Regions from separate parts of the Nocardia sp. NBC_01327 genome, predicted to be linked through region 1. Evidence: riboswitches for the same ligand, from Rfam matches in the RefSeq annotation. Region 1 holds a riboswitch; each other region holds the start of a gene.

Region 1 (6,176 bases):
GGCCGGGCGCGAAGGCGGGCGGCTGCGGCGGGTTCCCGCGGAACGGCAGATAGTGTCCGGTGCCCAGATCGTCGGTGGTGCTCAGCGCGGCCAGAATCAGCACGACCAGCCCTGCGACCAGGGGTTGGACCAGCAGGGCGGACCAGCCCTCGACCGTGGGCGCGAACTCCACGATGGTGTGCACGGCGGGATGCGGCGGCCGGGTATGCCGCTGCTGCGCCACGGCCTCGCCGACCCAGCGCATGACCGAGGACCCCAGCGCCGAACCGGCAAGCAGTCCGAGCAGCAGCACCGGTCCGCGGGCCCGGCGCCAGCGCCAGGCGGCGGCCGCGGTGAGCACCCCCGTCACCACTCCGATGAGCACGAAGACGGCGACCGCGTCGAAACGGTGGGTGCTCTCCCCCGTCAGCGCGGCGCCGCGGTCGGGATCGATCACCAGCAATTGTTCGGCGGGCGCCAGAAAACCCCAGATCACGCCCGCGAGCGCGCTCGCCGCCGCGATGGCGGCGAAGACCACCGCTGCCGCGCGGGCCTCGCGCATCAGAAATCCGACGCGCACTCCGGGCTGCTCGGCAGCGGTGAATGTGGTTGCCACTAGCGGTGTTCCAGGCTGCTGGAGTCGAGCACGCCGTGGCGCGAGCACTTGGCCCACCACCCGTCCGGGCTCACCTGCACGACCATGCGGCGGCCGCAGTTCTCACAGAACCGCGGCGGCTCCAAACCCAGGGCGGCAGCGGCGGGGACGGCGTCTTCCAGACCCGGCACCACCCGCTTGCCCGTGAAGGGGTTGTAGCGCTCCTCTATATCCACGACCACCTCAGTGCTCAGCTTCTGTGAAGTGCAGCCTCGACGAGCTGCGCCGGTACCTGTATGTACGGTACCGGCTTCCGATGGCCCGCTGCGCTCAGAAGGATTCGTTGAGCGCCTTGATCGGCATCTTGAGCTCGCCGAGCAGATCGATATCGGCCTCGGCGGGTCGGCCCAGGGTGGTCAGGTAATTGCCGACGATGACGGCATTGATGCCGCCGAGGATGCCCTGCTTGGCGCCGAGATCGCCGAGGGTGATCTCACGACCGCCCGCGAAGCGCAGGATGGTGCGCGGCAGGGCGAGGCGGAAGGCCGCGACGGCGCGCAGCGCGTCGGAGGCGGGCAGCACCTCGAGGTCGCCGAAGGGGGTGCCGGGGCGCGGGTTGAGGAAGTTCAGCGGGACCTCGTCCGGCTCCAATTCGGCGAGCTGGACGGCGAATTCGGCACGCTGCTCCAGGGATTCGCCCATGCCGAGGATGCCGCCGGAGCAGACCTCCATACCGGCCTCACGCACCATGCGCAGGGTGTCCCAGCGCTCCTCGTAGGAGTGCGTGGTGACCACGTTCGGGAAGTGCGACTTGGCGGTCTCGAGGTTGTGGTTGTAGCGGTGCACGCCCATGGCGGCGAGCTGATCGACCTGCTCCTGGTTGAGCATGCCGAGCGAGCAGGCGACCTGGATGTCGACTTCGTTGCGAATGGCCTCGACGCCCGCGGCGACCTGCGCCATGAGCCGGGCATCCGGGCCGCGCACGGCGGCGACGATGCAGAATTCGGTGGCGCCGGATTTGGCGGTCTGCTTGGCGGCCTCGACCAGGCTCGGGATATCGAGCCAGGCGGCGCGCACCGGCGACTGGAAAAGGCCGGACTGCGAACAGAAGTGGCAGTCCTCGGGGCAGCCGCCGGTCTTGAGGGAGATGATGCCCTCGACCTCGACCTCGGGGCCGCACCACTTCATGCGCACGTCGTGGGCGAGAGCGAGCAGCTCCTCGAGCCGATCGTCGCCGAGGCGCAATACCTCGAGGGTCTGCTCCTGATTGAGTGCGACGCCGCGCTCGAGCACCTGCTCGCGCGCGATCGTCAGAATGTCTTCCCCTGCCGCGCTTGCGGCTTCGGTCCTGACGGCTGCCTGGGTCATGCGCGCGAATCCCTTCATCCGGCCGGTGTGGCCGAGCAACTTGAACGGTGTTCAGGGTAGGCTAGCAGTCCGGAACGTGAGCCGGAACACGAAGGGGTCGGAATCTCAGTGCAACTGCACCGCACGGACGTGGTCGACGGGGCCATCGCCATCCTCGATCAGTACGGACTCGCCGATCTGACCATGCGGCGGCTCGCGAGTTCCCTGCATGTGCAGCCCGGCGCGCTGTACTGGCACTTCCCGAACAAGCAGGCGCTGCTCGGCGCCGTCGCCGACCGCGTGCTGGCGCCCATGGACGAACCTGTCGAATCCGGCGAATGGTCCGGCCAGATCACCGAATTGGCGCACCGCCTCCGCTCCTGCCTGCTCGCCTACCGCGACGGCGCCGAATTGGTCTCGGCCACATACGCTTCCAGGCTCACCACCAGCAAGGGCCGGGAACGCCTGGCAGGGGCGGCGATTCGCGCCGGCATGACCCGCGAGGAAGCCGACCTCGCCGCCTACACCCTGCTCTACTACGTCCTCGGCCAGACGGTTGACGAGCAATCCCGCATGCAAATGGACTCCGTAGGCGCCCTCGCCGAAGAATCCTCCCCCCTCTACGACAGCCCCGACGCCACCGCCCGCTTCGACTTCGGCCTGCAACTCTTCATCAGCGGCGTCCGCCACCTCCTCGGCACCCGAGTCCGCTGACCGGCTCCATCACCGCCCTCATACAGAACAGCTCTCACCAGAGCTGTTCGGCTGCGACAAATCCGGTGCTGTCGGTACATCCACGGACTGATCCGAATGGGCGCCAAACCAGCCCACCCAGAGCCAACCGCCTCACGGCGCATCGGAAAACACGTCTTCGGATCGAACAGCACGCGGCCGCACCGAACAACGCCAGCACTATCTGTTTGCCTCCGACATAGGCTGCGCCGCCGAAGAGAGCACCGCGGGGCAGCGCTGCTTCGTACCGAACAGCGCGCCTCTGGCCGAACAGCGCGCCTCTGGCCGAACAGCGCGCCTCTGGCCGAACAGCACGTCTCTGGCCGAACAGCACGTCTTTGGATCTCACAGCGCGTCTCTGGATCTCACAGCGTGTGCAAGCGTTGTGCGGCCAGAGATGTGTTGTCGACGGGGGCGCTCGTGGTTCGGGGGTGGCGATTGGGTAGCAAATCGGACTTATCGGGCGGCGGGGTAGGGTTCGGGGCTGTTGTTGTCGGCAGGTGTGGGAATCCGGTGTGAGTCCGGAGCGGTCGCGCCACTGTGAGTGTCCGGACCTGTTCGGATGCGAGTCAGACCTCCCCTGCCACGGAGTTCTCTGGAGAGGCCGCGGGTTGCCGATGGAGTTTCAGCGATGAGTCGTGCGCGGCTTTCGATCGCTCTGCCCCTGCTGGGGGTGCTGCTGGTGGTCGCCATGGTGATCGCGACCGGGTTCGGGGCCGAGAACATTCCGGTGTCTTCGGTCGTCGAGGTAGTGCGGCGGCGGATCGGTGGGCTCGCGCCCGAGGATCTGGGGCTGGACACGATTGTGTGGCAGTTGCGGGTGCCGCGGACGGTGCTCGCGGCCATTGTCGGTGCGGGGCTCGCGGTGGCGGGGGCGGCTATGCAGACACTTGTGCGCAACCCGCTGGCCGATCCGTATCTGCTGGGCGTCTCCTCCGGGGCCGGGGTCGGTGCGGCGGCGGTCATCACCTCGGGGATGTTCGCGGGAGCGGGGATGTGGGCGCTGTCGACCGGGGCGCTGGCGGGGGCGCTGGTCGCCGCCGCAGCGGTATTCCTGATCGCCATGGCGCAGGGCGGGCTAACTCCACTGCGATTGGTGCTCACCGGGACTGTGCTGGGCTCCGCCTTCGCGGCGCTCAGCAGTTATCTCATCTTCCGCAGCAGTGAGCCGGCCGCCGCACAATCGGTGCTGTTCTGGCTGCTGGGCAGTCTCTCAGGGGCGGATTGGACGCGAATCCTGTTGCCCGCCTGCGTGGTCGGAGCGAGCCTGCTGGCGCTGCTGATCGCCGCCAATTGGCTGGACGCGCTCAATCTGGGCGCGGATGCCGCCGCCTCGGTGGGAGTTCCCGTGCGCGAGCTGCGAATCGCGCTCTTCGTCCTGCTGGCGGTGCTCGTCGGCGTGCTGGTGGCCGTCTCCGGCGGCATCGGCTTCGTCGGCCTGGTGGTCCCCCACGCCGCGCGCCTGCTGGTCGGCCCCCGCCACCGCGCACTCCTCCCCGCCGCCGCCCTCTGCGGTGCGTTCTTCCTGGTGGTCGCGGACGCCGCCACCCGGGTCCTGGTGCGCCCCACCGAAATCCCGGTCGGCGTCCTCACGGGCCTGATCGGCGCACCGGCCTTCCTCATCCTCATGGGCCGTCGCCGTTACCGATTCGGTGCGGCATGACCGACAACGGCACTGGGTCGGAGCCGGTTTCGGAGGACATCACCGCGGCGGCGGGAGTCGACGACGCTGCCGCCACGAAAGGCCACGACGCCGCGGTAAAGGACGCTGCGGTAAAGGACGCCGCGGTAAAGGCAGGGGCGACAACTGGATCCCTGGCAGACAACGGCGATGCGGGAGCCGCACCCCGACATCCCGGCATGCCTGTGGCCGGGATCCACCGGGATCGGCTGAGCGGCAGCAGGTTTGGATCCCGGCCACAAGCGCGCCGGGATAACGGGGGGATGCTCGCAGGCAGGAGCACGCCAGCCGACGAAGGCACGCCAGCCGACGGAAGCACGCCAGCCGATGAGTATGCGTTGGTGGTGCGGGAGTTGGGGTGTGCGGCTGGGCGGCGGAATGTGTTGGAGGGGGTGGGGTTTGCGGTTCGAGCCGGGGAGACGGTGGGGATTGTCGGGCCCAATGGGAGTGGGAAGACGACGCTGTTGCGGACGCTTGCCGGGCTGGTGAAGCCGGTGCGGGGGCAGGTTGTGGTGGAGGGGCGGGAGCTGCACCGGCTTTCGGCCCGGGAGCGGGCTCGGCGGGTGGGGTTCGTGGCGCAGGATCAGTCGGCGTCGGAGGATTTGCTGGTCGGGGAATTGGTGGCGCTCGGGCGGACGCCGTATCTGCCGCCGTGGGGTGGGGGCGGTCCCGAGGAGCGGCAGACCATCGAAGATGCCTTGCGGAGTGTGGATTTGGCGGGGTTCGCGGGGCGGGCGGTGAGCAGGCTGTCCGGGGGTGAGCGGCAGCGGGTGCTGCTGGCGCGGGCGCTGGCGCAGGAGACGCCGCTGCTGCTGCTCGATGAGCCGACCAATCATCTCGACGTCACCCATCAGCTGCAATTGCTGGAATTGGCACGGGGATTGGATCGCACGGTGGTCACCAGCCTGCATGATCTGGCGCTGGCCGATCAGCACTGCGATCGGGTGCTGGTGCTGCACGAGGGCCGGGCGCATCCGCTCGAACCGCCCGATATCGCTTTGCGGACCGAGGTTCTCGACACCGTGTTCGGTGTGCATGCCATTCGGGTTCCGCATCCGGATACCGGTCGACCACATCTGCTGATCAGCGCGCGAAAGGCACAGTCGTGAAACAACTCTCCCGGATCGTCGCGGCCACGGCACTGGCGGGCGCGCTGGCGGCCTGCAGCACTCCGCACACCGCGACCGGCAATCTGACCGTCCGCAATTGCGGTGTGGACGCGGCATTCCCGTCGCCCGCGCAGCGCATGTTCGTCAATGACGGCAATCTGATCTCCACGGTGCTGGCACTGGGCGCACAGGATCAGGTGGTCGCGGTATCGAGTCTGAAGCGTGATGCCGATACGCTGCGCCGCCACTACGGCGATGCCGTGGACACGCTCAATTCCGTTGCGCCCGACTATCCGTCGCGCGAGACGGTGCTCGCGCAGCGGCCCGATGTCATGGTCGCCGGGTGGAACTACGGCTACTCCGAGGCCGCCAATCTCACCCCTGATTCCCTGCGCGCCGCCGGTGTCGCCCCCTATGTGCTCACCGAGAGCTGCCGCCGTCCCGACGGCGAACGCGGCATCACCGATGCCTGGACCGCCCTGCACACCGACCTCACCGATCTCGGCGCGATCACCGGCCGCACCGATCGCGCCACCGAACTCACCGCAGATCTCGATCGGCGCCTCACCGCCCTGCGCGCGGCGCCGCAACCGGAACACCGTCCCACCGTCTTCCTCTTCGACAGCGCCTCCGACACCGTCTTCTCCAGTGGCAAATACGGTGCGCCCCAGGCGATTCTGGATTCGGCCGGCGCTCGCAATGCCCTCGACGATGTTGCCGACACCTGGACCGC
Region 2 (6,176 bases), 4.2 Mb from region 1:
GATCTCCTCGACCTCCGGGACGCGCGGGGAGTGGATGTCGTAGACACCCGGGCCGACGCCCAGTGAGAAGCCCGCCGCAGTGAGATCGTCGAGGACCTCCATATGCGAGCGCGCGGCCTCGATGGAGGTGACGTCGGCGTCGAGGGCGGCGATGGCGCCGATGACCTCACCGAACTCGGAATAGCAGAGATGCGTGTGGATCTGGGTGGCATCCGAGACGCCGGAGGTCGCGAGCCGGAAGGCGTCGACCGCCCAGGCCAGGTACTGCTGCTTGGCATCGGCCCGCAGCGGGAGCAGCTCGCGCAGGGCGGGCTCGTCGACCTGGATGACGCGGATGCCCGCGGCCTGCAGATCGACCGTCTCGTCCCGAATCGCGAGCGCCACCTGGCGGGCGGTGTCCTCGATCGGCTGGTCGTCGCGCACGAACGACCACGCGAGAATGGTGACCGGACCGGTCAGCATGCCCTTGACCGGCTTATCGGTGAGCGACTGTGCGTAGGCGATCCACTCGACCGTCATCGGATTCGGCCGTGTCACATCGCCGTACAGGATCGGCGGGCGCACGCAGCGGCTGCCGTAGGACTGCACCCAGGCATGTGCGGTGGCATGGAAGCCGGTCAGCTGCTCGGCGAAGTACTGCACCATGTCATTGCGCTCGGGCTCGCCGTGCACCAGCACGTCCAGGCCCAGCTTCTCCTGCAGCGCTATGACATCGGCGATCTCGGCACGCATGCGATCGCGGTACTGCTCGGCCGTGATCGCGCCCTTGGTGAAGGCCGCGCGGTCCTTGCGGATCGCGGTCGTCTGCGGGTAGGAGCCGATCGTGGTGGTCGGCAGCAGCGGCAGCTGCAGCCGTTCCTGTTGCAGCACACGGCGATCCGCGGCCGGGGCGCGGTGGGTGGCGGACTCGCCGAGTGCGCTGAGGCGGGCACGCACGGTGTCATTGCGCAGCCGGGGATCGGTGGCGCGGGCCGCGTGAGCCGCACGGGCAGCGGCCAATTCATCGGCCACCGCCTCGGTGCCCTCGTGCAGTGCGGTGGCCAGCAGGCGCACCTCGGCGACCTTCTCCGCGCCGAAGGCGAGCCACGAGCGCAGCGCCGCATCGATATCGGTCTCCGCCGCAAGCGAATACGGCACATGCAGCAGTGAGCAGGAGGTCGATACCACCAGTGCGCCGGTGCTGCCGAGCAGTGTGCCCAGCACGGCGAGCGCGCGATCGGCATCGGTGCGCCACACATTGCGGCCGTCCACCACACCGGCCACGATCAGCTTGCCCGCGAGTGCCGGGATCGCCGCAATGGCATCGACGGTGGCCCCGGCGGTGAGATCCAGGGTGATGCCCTCGATCCCGGTCGCCGCCAGCACCGGCAGGGCCGCGCCCGGGCGGCCGAAATAGGTGGCCACCAGCAGCGCGGGCCGCTCGGCGAGCGCCGACAGTTCCTCGTACACCCGGCCCACGACGGTGAGCTCGGCCTCGGTCAGATCGGTGACCAGCACCGGCTCGTCGAGCTGCACCCACTGCGCACCCGCCGCGGCGAGCTGACCCAGCAGGTCGATGTACAGCGGCAGCAGGGCGTCGATGCGCCGCAGCGGATCACCCTCGGCGTCCTTGGCCAGCTTCAGGAAGGTGACCGGGCCGATCACGACCGGACGGGCGGGGACGCCGAGCTCCAGGGCCTCGCGCAGCTCGGCGAGGATCTTCTCGGCGTTCAGCGTGAATTCGGTGTGTGCGCCCAGCTCCGGCACCAGGTAGTGGTAGTTGGTGTCGAACCACTTGGTCATTTCCAGGGGTTCGACCGAATCATTGCCGCGCGCCGCCGCGAAATAGCGGTCCAGCGGATCGGCGATACCGGTGACCCGCGGTGGCAGCGCGCCGAACATGGCCGCGGTGTCCAGGATCTGGTCGTAGTAGGAGAAGGTGCCGACCGGAATCGAATCCAGTCCGGCCGCGACGAGCTCGGTGAGCTGGGCGCGGCGCAGCTGCGCGGCGACCGCGTGCAGTTCGTCGGCACCGCTGCGTCCCGCCCAGTAGGACTCGGTCGCGCGCTTGAGTTCACGGTTGGGCCCGATCCGGGGGAGGCCGAGAACTGTTGCGGTGAAAGGGGAATTGTTGGTCACGGCTGTGCTCCAAATGTTCCAATGCCACTGGTCGACGCCACAGGTGAGCACGAACGCAGGAGTCCCCGGGCGCGACGTCGATACGGCGTGCGGGAAGCACCGGTCCGTCCACCCAGTCCACGAGGCGGAGACCGCCGGGTACGGCGTACCCGGCGCATTCGGCAGGTCTTCGGACTCGCAGGCACCGGCCTCTCGGCCGACCTAGTGGCCGTCGCTTCCCAGGTATGAACCCAGTGCTTGTGACGGCGGTCGTTCCTGCATACCGCTGCGGGACAGTGCTGGATTCTCACCAGCTTCCCTCTCACATCCGCATTCGAGGTCGAGTGCGGAAGCTTCGACGCGCGGTGCGATAGGCGGAGGCCTCCAACGCACGCACCGAGCGAACCGATTGCAATACGAGCATATCGGCTCCGCCGGTCGGCCCGGCGCGGGGCAGCGCTTCGCCCCTACCGACGGGTATGCCGGCCGGTCCGTACCGGCGGCTCTTCACCGACTCGACTTAGCAAGTCGGCGAACCCCGGCGGCCGCAATGCGTGGACCTCACAGGAGTGCATGTGTCCAGGTGATGAACAGAAATTCGCAACCGCCCGGTATGTGACTGTGAAGATTGCTGCGAACCCGGCTTCGATGCCCGCCGGGCATACCGGGGCAGGTACCTTAGGCGAATGTTCTCCAAAGTCCTGGTCGCCAACCGCGGCGAGATCGCCATTCGCGCATTCCGCGCGGCCTACGAACTCGGCATCGGCACCGTCGCGGTGTTTCCGTACGAGGACCGCAACTCGGTTCATCGTTTGAAAGCCGACGAGGCGTACCAGATCGGCGAGCCCGGACATCCGGTACGCGCGTACCTGTCCATTGCGGAGATCATCAGCGCGGCCAAGTCCGCCGGCGCCGACGCCATCTACCCCGGCTACGGATTTCTTTCCGAGAACCCGGATCTGGCGGCAGCGTGTGCGGCGGAGGGCATCACCTTCGTCGGGCCGTCGGCGCATGTGCTCGAGCTGACCGGTAACAAGGCGCGCGCGATCGCCGCCGCCAAGGCCGCCGGATTGCCGGTGCTCGCCTCCAGTGAGCCGTCCTCGGAGGTGGACGAATTGGTCGCCGCTGCCGAGAGCATGCACTTCCCGCTCTTCGTGAAGGCTGTGGCCGGTGGTGGCGGGCGCGGTATGCGCCGGGTCGCGGACAAGGCGCAGTTGCGTGAGGCCATCGAAGCCGCTGCGCGGGAGGCGGAGTCGGCGTTCGGTGATGCGACGGTGTTCCTGGAGCAGGCGGTGATCAATCCTCGTCATATCGAGGTGCAGATTCTTGCTGATCAGCGGGGCAATGTGATTCATCTGTTCGAGCGGGATTGTTCGTTGCAGCGGCGGCATCAGAAGGTGATCGAGATGGCGCCCGCGCCGAATCTGGATCCTGCACTGCGGGAGCGGATTTGCGCGGATGCGGTGGCATTCGCGAAGGAGATCAACTATTCCTGCGCGGGGACGGTGGAGTTCCTGCTGGATGAGCGTGGCAATCACGTATTCATCGAGATGAATCCGCGTATTCAGGTGGAGCACACGGTGACCGAGGAGATCACCGATGTGGATCTGGTGCAGTCGCAGATGCGGATCGCGGCGGGGGAGACCCTGGAAGATCTTGGGTTGAGCCAGGATTCGATCGTCATCCGGGGCGCGGCCCTGCAGTGCCGTATCACCACCGAGGATCCGGCCAACGGCTTCCGCCCGGACACCGGTCGTATCACCGGTTACCGCAGTCCCGGCGGCGCGGGTGTGCGCCTCGACGGCGGTACCAATGTCGGTGCGGAGGTCGGTGCGTACTTCGATTCTATGCTGGTGAAGCTCACCTGCCGCGGCCGCGACTTCCAGACCGCCATGGCCCGCGCCCGGCGGTCGGTGGCCGAGTTCCGCATTCGTGGCGTCACGACCAATATTCCGTTCCTGCTGGCGGTGCTCGACGATCCGGACTTCCGGGCCGGACGCGTCACCACCTCGTTCATCGACGAGCGCCCGCAGCTGCTGACGCTGAAGAGCTCGGCCGACCGCGGCACCAAGATCTTGAACTACCTCGCCGACGTCACCGTGAACAAGCCGCACGGGACCCGGCCCACGAAGCTGTACCCGCACGACAAGCTGCCCGCCATCGACACCACCGTGCCGCCGCCGGCCGGATCGCGGCAGCGTCTGCTGGAACTGGGGCCGGAGGGCTTCGCCCGGGCGCTGCGGGCGCAGCCCGGTGTGGCGGTCACCGACACCACCTTCCGTGACGCGCACCAGTCGCTGCTGGCCACCCGGGTGCGGACCAATGGTCTGCTGGATGTGGCGGGGCATGTCGCGCGTTTGACGCCGGAGCTGCTGTCTATCGAATGCTGGGGTGGGGCAACGTATGACGTGGCGTTGCGGTTCCTGTACGAGGATCCGTGGGAGCGGTTGGCCGTACTGCGTGAAGCCGTGCCGAATATCAACCTGCAGATGCTGCTGCGCGGTCGTAATACCGTCGGCTATACGCCCTACCCCGAAAAGGTCACGCGCGCTTTCGTTTCCGAAGCGACGGCAACGGGCATCGATATCTTCCGTATCTTCGACGCGCTCAACAATGTCGATCAGATGCGCCCGGCGATCGACGCGGTGTGCGAAACCGGCACTGCCGTAGCGGAAGTCGCCATGAGCTACACCGGCGATCTGTCCAACCCGAACGAGAACCTCTACACCCTCGACTACTACCTCAAGCTCGCCGAGCAGATCGTCGAGGCCGGGGCGCACATCATCGGCATCAAGGACATGGCGGGCCTGCTGCGTGCACCGGCCGCCGCGACCCTGGTGACCGCGCTGCGGCGCGAATTCGACCTGCCGGTGCATGTGCACACCCACGACACCCCGGGCGGGCAGCTCGCCACCTATCTGTCGGCGTGGCAGGCCGGAGCGGATGCCGTCGACGGTGCGAGTGCGCCGATGGCCGGTACCACCAGTCAGCCCGCGCTGTCGGCAATCGTTGCCGCAGCGGCGAATTCACCGCACGATACCGGGCTGAGCCTGCAGAATGTGTGTGACCTGGAGCCGTACTGGGAGTCGCTGCGCAAGGTCTACGGGCCCTTCGAATCCGGGCTGCCGGGCCCGACGGGACGCGTGTACACCCACGAGATTCCCGGCGGGCAGTTGTCGAATCTGCGGCAGCAGGCGATTGCGCTGGGTCTGGGTGATCAGTTCGAGGAGGTCGAGGCCAAATATGCTGCGGCCGACCGTCTTCTGGGTCGTTTGGTCAAGGTGACCCCGTCCTCCAAGGTCGTCGGCGACCTGGCTTTGGCGCTCGTCGGCTCCGGTGTTGATGTCGAGGATTTCGCTTCCGATCCGGGTCGTTACGACATTCCGGATTCGGTGATCGGTTTCCTGCGTGGTGAACTCGGCACTCCGGCCGGTGGCTGGCCTGAACCGTTCCGCACCCGTGCGCTTGCCGGTCGTGGTCCGGCCAAGCCGGAAACCCAGCTCACCGCCACCGACGAAGCGGGCCTCGCCGGTAGCTCCGAAGAGCGGCGCGGGACGCTGAACCGGCTGCTGTTCCCCGCCCCGACCGCCGAATTCCTCGCGCACCGTGAGAAGTTCGGCGATACCACCGGCCTGTCCGCCAACCAGTTCTTCTACGGCCTGCGCCACGACGAAGAGCACCGCGTCCAGCTGGACAAGGGCGTCACGCTGCTCATCGGCCTGGAAGCCATCTCCGAGCCCGACGAGCGCGGTATGCGCACGGTCATGTGCATCCTCAATGGCCAGCTCCGCCCCATCACCGTGCGGGACCGCTCCATAGCCAGTGAGGTCCCGGCCGCCGAGAAGGCAGACAAGAACAACGCCGGCCATATCGCCGCACCGTTTGCCGGCGTGGTCACCCTCGCTGTCTCCGAAGGTGATTCGGTCACGGCGGGCGACACCATCGGCACCATCGAGGCCATGAAGATGGAGGCCGCCATCACCGCCCCGCGGGCGGGCACGGTGCGCCGGGTCGCCATCAGCAAGGTCCAGCAGGTCGAAGGCGGGGATCTGCTGGTGGACGTGAACATCACCGAGACA
Region 3 (6,176 bases), 4.3 Mb from region 1:
GATCAGCGTGAGCCGGGTGACCGCGCTCATGCCGGGGAAGCCGCCGCGACGATCGGTGCGGGACTGGTCTGGCGGCCGAACAGGCGCGGCGCCAGGGTGGCGAATCCGACTCCGATGACCGTCCACAGAATCAGCTGGGCGGCAAAGGAATAGAACCGGAACAGGAACAGGTCGTCGGCCGGGAATCCGGGGTAGACGATCTTGCCGGACGGATCGGTCAGCGGCTGCGGCGTCTCGGTTGTGAAATCACCGAACTCGGACTTGTTGGCCGAGAGATGACCCAGCGACGGCAGCAGTGCGATCACGATGCCGACCACCACCGCGAAGGCCACGCCGGCCACGATCGTCGCGTTCCAGTTGCCCAGTCGCGCTTGCAGTCTGCGACCCAGCCAGATCGCGCCCAGCAGCAGAATGCCGGTGATCACGATCATTGCCACGTACAGACCCGTGCGCTCCTTGATGGTGTCCGGATGCCCGATCGACGGCGGATTGGCCGGGTACTTCAGGAACGGGACACCGTAGAACACCAGGAACATGCCACCGGCCACCACCAGCGCGAGATTGCGCGGGGTGAGCTTGCCGACCCGGCCGACGCATACGCAGTACGCGGTCGCGAACAGCGCGCCCATGGCGATGCCGAACAGGATCATGCCGAAGCCGATACCGACATTGGACTGGATGCCCCGGCTGAAGATCTCCGGGCCCATATCGGCCATCGGTTTGCCCGCGGCCTTGTCCAAGGCCATCTGGGCGTCGTCGCGGCCGGACTCGTAATCGATGGCGCGGCTGATGACCGGTTCAGCCAGGATGCGGGCGAACAGGAACGCCAGAAGACCTCCGAGCGCCCCTACGAGCAGGCCCCGGAAGATGATTCGCTTTTCCATTGTGTCGACTCTCTTCCCTGATTAATGGCAGGGGAAGCCGAGGAAATGCCGAGCGTCGTGCACGAACTCGTGCACATGCATATCGCTGCCGAAGATCGAGACAGCGCCCTGATCGATGCCGATGAAGTAGTAGGCGAGCAGCGCCAGCAAAGTGGTGCCCGCCAGCCACATGGCCGTCGTGGGGAGCGAAAGTGTTTCCACCCCGGATTGGGGGACGTAAGACGTAGCCATGAAACTCTCCTGAACCTTGCGGGGATGTACGCGTCCCCGGTCGTTGGTATTGCACGGCTCTTCGAGTGTCTGACTCGCACGTCCGGAAAGGGAAGTGCTCACAGTGGCGCGACCGTCCTGGGTTTGCACCAGGTTCCTCGAATCATCGCTCACATCACCATACGAAACCCCTGATGCGCTGGTCAATCGGGGTGCCAACAGATGAGATCGCGCCATCGCGCGGCGGCCGCGGGATCAGCCCGCCGCGGTGGGCACGTACGGGATGTTGAGGGAACTGTTGTCGTCCACCCGAATCGGTCGGCCCAGCTGCGGGAATGCCCGCTGTGCGCAGTCGGTGCGCTCGCAGACCTTGCAGCCCGCACCGATCGGCACCGCGCTGCGCGGGTCGTCGATCGGCAGGCTGTGCGAGTAGACGAGCTTGTGCGCGTATGCCAGATCGCAACCGAGTCCGATGGCGAAGTCGCGCTTCGGCGAGAGGAAGCCGGGCGTGTTCTCGTCGGTGGTGCGGGCCAGCCACAGGTAGTTGCGGCCGTCGGGCATGCGGGCGATCTGCCTGCGAATGCGCCCCGGCGTGGAGAACGCCTCGTGCACCACCCACAGCGGGCAGCTGCCGCCGACCCGGGAGAAGTGGAAAGCGGTGGCGGACTGCCGTTTCGAGATATTCCCGGCCCGATCGGTGCGGACGAAGAAGAACGGCACCCCGCGCTTCCCGGGTCGCTGCAGGCTCGAGAGCCGATGACACACCGTTTCGAAGCCGACCTCGAACTTGGCGGCCAGCAGTTCGATGTCGTAGCGCAAAGTCTCTGCCGCATCCCAGAATTGGGTGTACGGAAGGATGAGCGCACCGGCGAAGTAATTGGCCAGGCCGATGCGCAGCAGGCTGCGGGAGCGATCCGGCATGGTCTCGGCCTCGTCGATGAGATCGGCAATGGCCGGGCCCTGTGTGAGAAAGGCCAGCTGGGTGGCCAATTGGAAGGCGCGCTGACCCGGCGTGAGCCGGCGGGCCAGGGTCAGGACGCGGGCCTGCGGATCGTAGAGGCGCTTCGGGCCCGGATGGTCCGGGTCGTCGGTACGGATCACCACCGCGATGCCGTGCTGCTCGCGCAGCAGCAGGGTCAATTGCAGATCGAGTCCGCCGAGGGTGAGCCCGCTGCGGGAGAACAGTTCTTCGGCGGCGGCATCGAGCGCGGGCACATGATTGCGGCGATCGTAGAAGTAGTCGCGCACATCTTCGTAGGGCATGGCGACGGTGGGATCGCCTGGGACACCGTCGATTCCGGCCGATACCCGTTCGAGTTGCTCCGTCGCGCCGCGCAGCCGCCGATGCAGTCCCACCAGCATGCGCCCAGCAGCCGGGATGCGCGCCACCAGATCGTCGATCTCGGCGGTGGTGATTCCGGCGCCCTCGGCGTCTTCGGCGAAGACGTCCTGTAGGTCCGCGATCAGCCGGGCATCGGTATCGGCGGCGAAGAAACCCATATCGAGATCGAAACTTGAATTGAGCCGCAGCAGCACCGGCACCGTCAGCGGTCGCTGGTCGTGCTCGAGCTGATTGATGTAACTGACCGAAAGCCCGAGCAGCTTGGCCATCGCCGATTGCGAGAGCCCCCGCTGTTCCCGCAGCGTGCGCAACCTCCCGCCCGCGTACATCTTCTGCATGGTCGAAATCTAGCACTTCATACTTTTACAACTTTTACAAATTCACCGATTGCCTTCCACAAAAATAGGCATTTGCGGGGTATATCCCTCAATTCTCATGCTGTGTAGCGTGCGAAAAGTACCCGGTGAAATCGATGTCTGGAGGTCCTCGGCAGTGAAGAATCATCTCGTTCGCACGCACCGTTCCGCGGAGCAGTTCCCCCGCGAAGAACATCTCGCCTGGCGTATCGCGGAGGTTGCCGCGGATCCGGTGGCGGTCGCCGCGGAAACGCAGGAGATGATCATCAACCGGATCATCGACAATGCGGCCGTCGCCGCCGCCTCGGTGACCCGGCGGCCGGTGGCCAATGCTCGCGCCCAGGCGCTTTCGCATCCGTACCTGCCCGGCTCGACCGTCTTCGGCGCCGGCGGCTCGTACTCACCGGAGTGGGCCGCGTGGGCCAATGGAGTCGCGGTGCGCGAGTTGGACTTCCACGACACCTTCCTGGCCGCGGAGTACTCGCATCCCGGCGACAATATTCCGCCGATCCTGGCCGTCGCCCAGCACGCCGGCCGCACCGGCGCGGATCTGATTCGCGGCCTTGCCACCGGTTACGAGATCCAGATCGATCTGGTGCGCGCAATCTGCCTGCACGAGCACAAGATCGACCACGTCGCCCACCTCGGCCCCTCGGCCGCCGCGGGCATCGGCACCCTGCTCGGCCTCGAGACCGAGACCATCTATCAGGCCGTCGGCCAGGCGCTGCACACCACCACCGCGACCCGGCAGTCCCGCAAGGGCGAGATCTCCAGCTGGAAGGCGTACGCCCCCGCCTTCGCCGGGAAGATGGCCGTCGAAGCCGTGGACCGCGCGCTGCGCGGCGAGGGTGCGCCGTCGCCGATCTGGGAGGGCGAGGACGGCGTCATCGCCTGGCTGCTCGGCGGACCGAAGGCGGAGTACTCGGTGCCGCTGCCCGGACCGGGTGAGGCCAAGCGCGGCATTCTGGACTCCTACACCAAGGAGCATTCGGCCGAGTACCAGAGCCAGGCGCCCATCGACCTGGCCCGCCGCATGCGCGATCGGATCGGCGACCTCGACCAGATCGCCTCGATCGTGCTGCACACCAGCCATCACACCCACTATGTGATCGGCACCGGTTCGGGCGATCCGCAGAAGTTCGATCCCCAGGCCTCGCGCGAAACTCTGGACCACTCGGTCATGTACATCTTCGCGGTCGCCCTGCAGGACGGCGCCTGGCACCACGAGCGCTCGTACGCGCCGGAGCGGGCCCAGCGCCCCGACACGATCGAGCTGTGGAACAAGATCTCCACCGCCGAGGACCCGGAGTGGACCCGGCGCTACCACTCCACCGACCCGAACGAGAAGGCCTTCGGCGCGCGCGCCGAGATCACGCTCAAGAGCGGTGAGGTCATCACCGACGAGCTGGCCGTCGCGGATGCGCATCCGCTGGGCGCGCGGCCGTTCGCCCGCGAGCAGTACATCGCGAAATTCCGCACGCTCGCCGAGGGCGTGATCGAGCCTGCCGAGCAGGACCGCTTCCTCGAGGTAGCGCAGCGCACCGCCGAACTCTCCGCCGCCGAACTGTCCGGACTGACCTTCACGGTCTCCGAAGACGTGCTCGCCCGCGCCCCGAAGCTGCCGAAGGGACTCTTCTGATGACAGGTCTGCTCGCGGCGGCCACCTCGGCCGCGGACAAGCGCGCGGCGTTCCGCGCGGGACTCGCCTCCGATCGGATCCAGCGTTACCCGGGTGCGTTCAATCCGTTGGTGGCCAAGCTGATTCAGGAGATCGGCTTCGAAGGCGTGTACGTCTCCGGTGCGGTGCTCTCCGCTGAATTGGGGCTGCCCGATATCGGACTCACCACGCTGACCGAGGTGGCGGGGCGCGGTCAGCAGATCGCTCGTATCACCGATCTCCCGGTGCTCATCGATGCCGATACCGGCTTCGGCGAACCCATGAGCGCGGCGCGCACCGTGACCGTCCTGGAGGACGCCGGCATTGCCGGATGCCACCTGGAGGACCAGGTCAACCCGAAGCGCTGCGGACATCTCGACGGCAAAGCCGTTGTCCCGACCGCGGAAATGGTGCGACGGCTGCGTGCGGCGGTCTCCGCCCGGCGCGATCCGAACTTCATCGTCTGCGCCCGCACCGATGCCGCCGGAATCGAGGGCATCGACGCGGCCATCGAGCGGGCCAGGGCATACGCCGACGCGGGTGCGGACCTGATCTTCACCGAGGCGCTCACCGAGGCCGCCGACTTCGAGAAGTTCCGGGCCGCGGTCTCAACTCCGTTGCTGGCCAATATGACCGAGTTCGGCAAGTCCGAACTGCTGTCGGCGAGCACGCTGGAGTCGATCGGTTACAACGCGGTGATCTACCCGGTCTCCACACTGCGACTGGCCATGTACGCCGCCGAGACCGGGTTGCGCGAAATCTTCCAGACCGGCACGCAGGCCAAGCTTCTCGATCGTATGCAGCATCGCAGCCGGCTGTACGAGCTGCTGGAGTACGAGCGCTACAACGAATTCGATTCCGACATATTCAATTTCGCTCTCGAAAGGGATCAGTGATGACGGATACCGCGGTACCGGCCATCTACAAGGGGCTCGCGGGTGTGGTCGTGGATACCACCGCCATCTCGAAGGTGGTGCCCGAGACCAACTCTCTGACCTATCGCGGTTATGCGGTGCAGGATCTGGCCGCCAACTGCACCTTCGAGCAGGTGGCATTCCTGCTCTGGTCCGGAGAACTGCCCTCCGTCGCCGAGCTGGAGCGTTTCACCCAGCAGGAGCGGGCGCTGCGGCGCGCCGACCGGTCGCTGCTGTCGCTGGTGACCAAGCTGCCCGAGAACTGCCATCCCATGGATGTGGTCCGGACGGCGATCAGCTACCTCGGTGCGGAGGATCCGCAGGAGGACGACAACTCCCCGAAGGCTAACCGCGCCAAGGCCCTTCGCATGCTGGCCGTGCTGCCGACCATCGTGGCCGCCGACCATCGCCGTCGCCACGGCCTGGACCCGATCGCCCCGCATTCGCACCTCGGATACGCGGAGAACTTCCTGAATATGTGCTTCGGGAAGGTCCCCGCTCCGGAGCTGGTCAAGGCGTTCGAGGTCTCGCTGATCCTCTACGCCGAGCACAGCTTCAATGCCTCGACCTTCGCCGCGCGGGTGGTCACCTCCACGCTGTCGGATATCTACAGCGCGGTCACCGCGGCGATAGGCGCGCTCAAGGGCGCGCTGCACGGCGGCGCCAATGAGGCCGTCATGCACGACATGCTCGAGATCGACGATCCCGCGCTGGCCGAGCAGTGGCTGCGAAACAAGCTGGCGCACAGGGAAAAGGTGATGGGCTTCGGCCACCGGGTCTACAAGAACGGTGACTCGCGAGTGCCCACCATGA

What was found. A riboswitch is a leader RNA that binds a small molecule or an ion and turns the genes downstream of it on or off. The one in region 1 is predicted to bind cobalamin.
Region 2: another riboswitch for cobalamin. It lies ahead of metE (5-methyltetrahydropteroyltriglutamate--homocysteine S-methyltransferase); the one in region 1 lies ahead of OG326_RS32225 (FecCD family ABC transporter permease).
Region 3: another riboswitch for cobalamin. It lies ahead of OG326_RS09335 (CbtB domain-containing protein); the one in region 1 lies ahead of OG326_RS32225 (FecCD family ABC transporter permease).

The regions. Positions count from the first base shown of each region.
Region 1 covers NZ_CP108383.1:6,966,300-6,972,475, forward strand. Annotated here, with positions in the region: gene OG326_RS32205 (DUF2567 domain-containing protein) at 1-595, opposite strand, end outside; gene bsaP (biotin synthase auxiliary protein BsaP) at 595-810, opposite strand; gene bioB (biotin synthase BioB) at 905-1,942, opposite strand; gene OG326_RS32220 (TetR/AcrR family transcriptional regulator C-terminal domain-containing protein) at 2,051-2,635, shown strand; cobalamin riboswitch at 3,111-3,250, shown strand; gene OG326_RS32225 (FecCD family ABC transporter permease) at 3,285-4,316, shown strand; gene OG326_RS32230 (ABC transporter ATP-binding protein) at 4,727-5,443, shown strand; gene OG326_RS32235 (ABC transporter substrate-binding protein) at 5,440-6,176, shown strand, end outside.
Region 2 covers NZ_CP108383.1:2,767,224-2,773,399, forward strand. Annotated here, with positions in the region: gene metE (5-methyltetrahydropteroyltriglutamate--homocysteine S-methyltransferase) at 1-2,118, opposite strand, end outside; cobalamin riboswitch at 2,262-2,457, opposite strand; gene OG326_RS12185 (pyruvate carboxylase) at 2,784-6,176, shown strand, end outside.
Region 3 covers NZ_CP108383.1:2,145,566-2,151,741, forward strand. Annotated here, with positions in the region: gene OG326_RS09325 (histidine phosphatase family protein) at 1-30, opposite strand, end outside; gene OG326_RS09330 (CbtA family protein) at 27-884, opposite strand; gene OG326_RS09335 (CbtB domain-containing protein) at 906-1,115, opposite strand; cobalamin riboswitch at 1,154-1,292, opposite strand; gene OG326_RS09340 (short-chain fatty acyl-CoA regulator family protein) at 1,350-2,774, opposite strand; gene prpD (2-methylcitrate dehydratase PrpD) at 2,929-4,431, shown strand; gene prpB (methylisocitrate lyase) at 4,431-5,345, shown strand; gene OG326_RS09355 (bifunctional 2-methylcitrate synthase/citrate synthase) at 5,345-6,176, shown strand, end outside.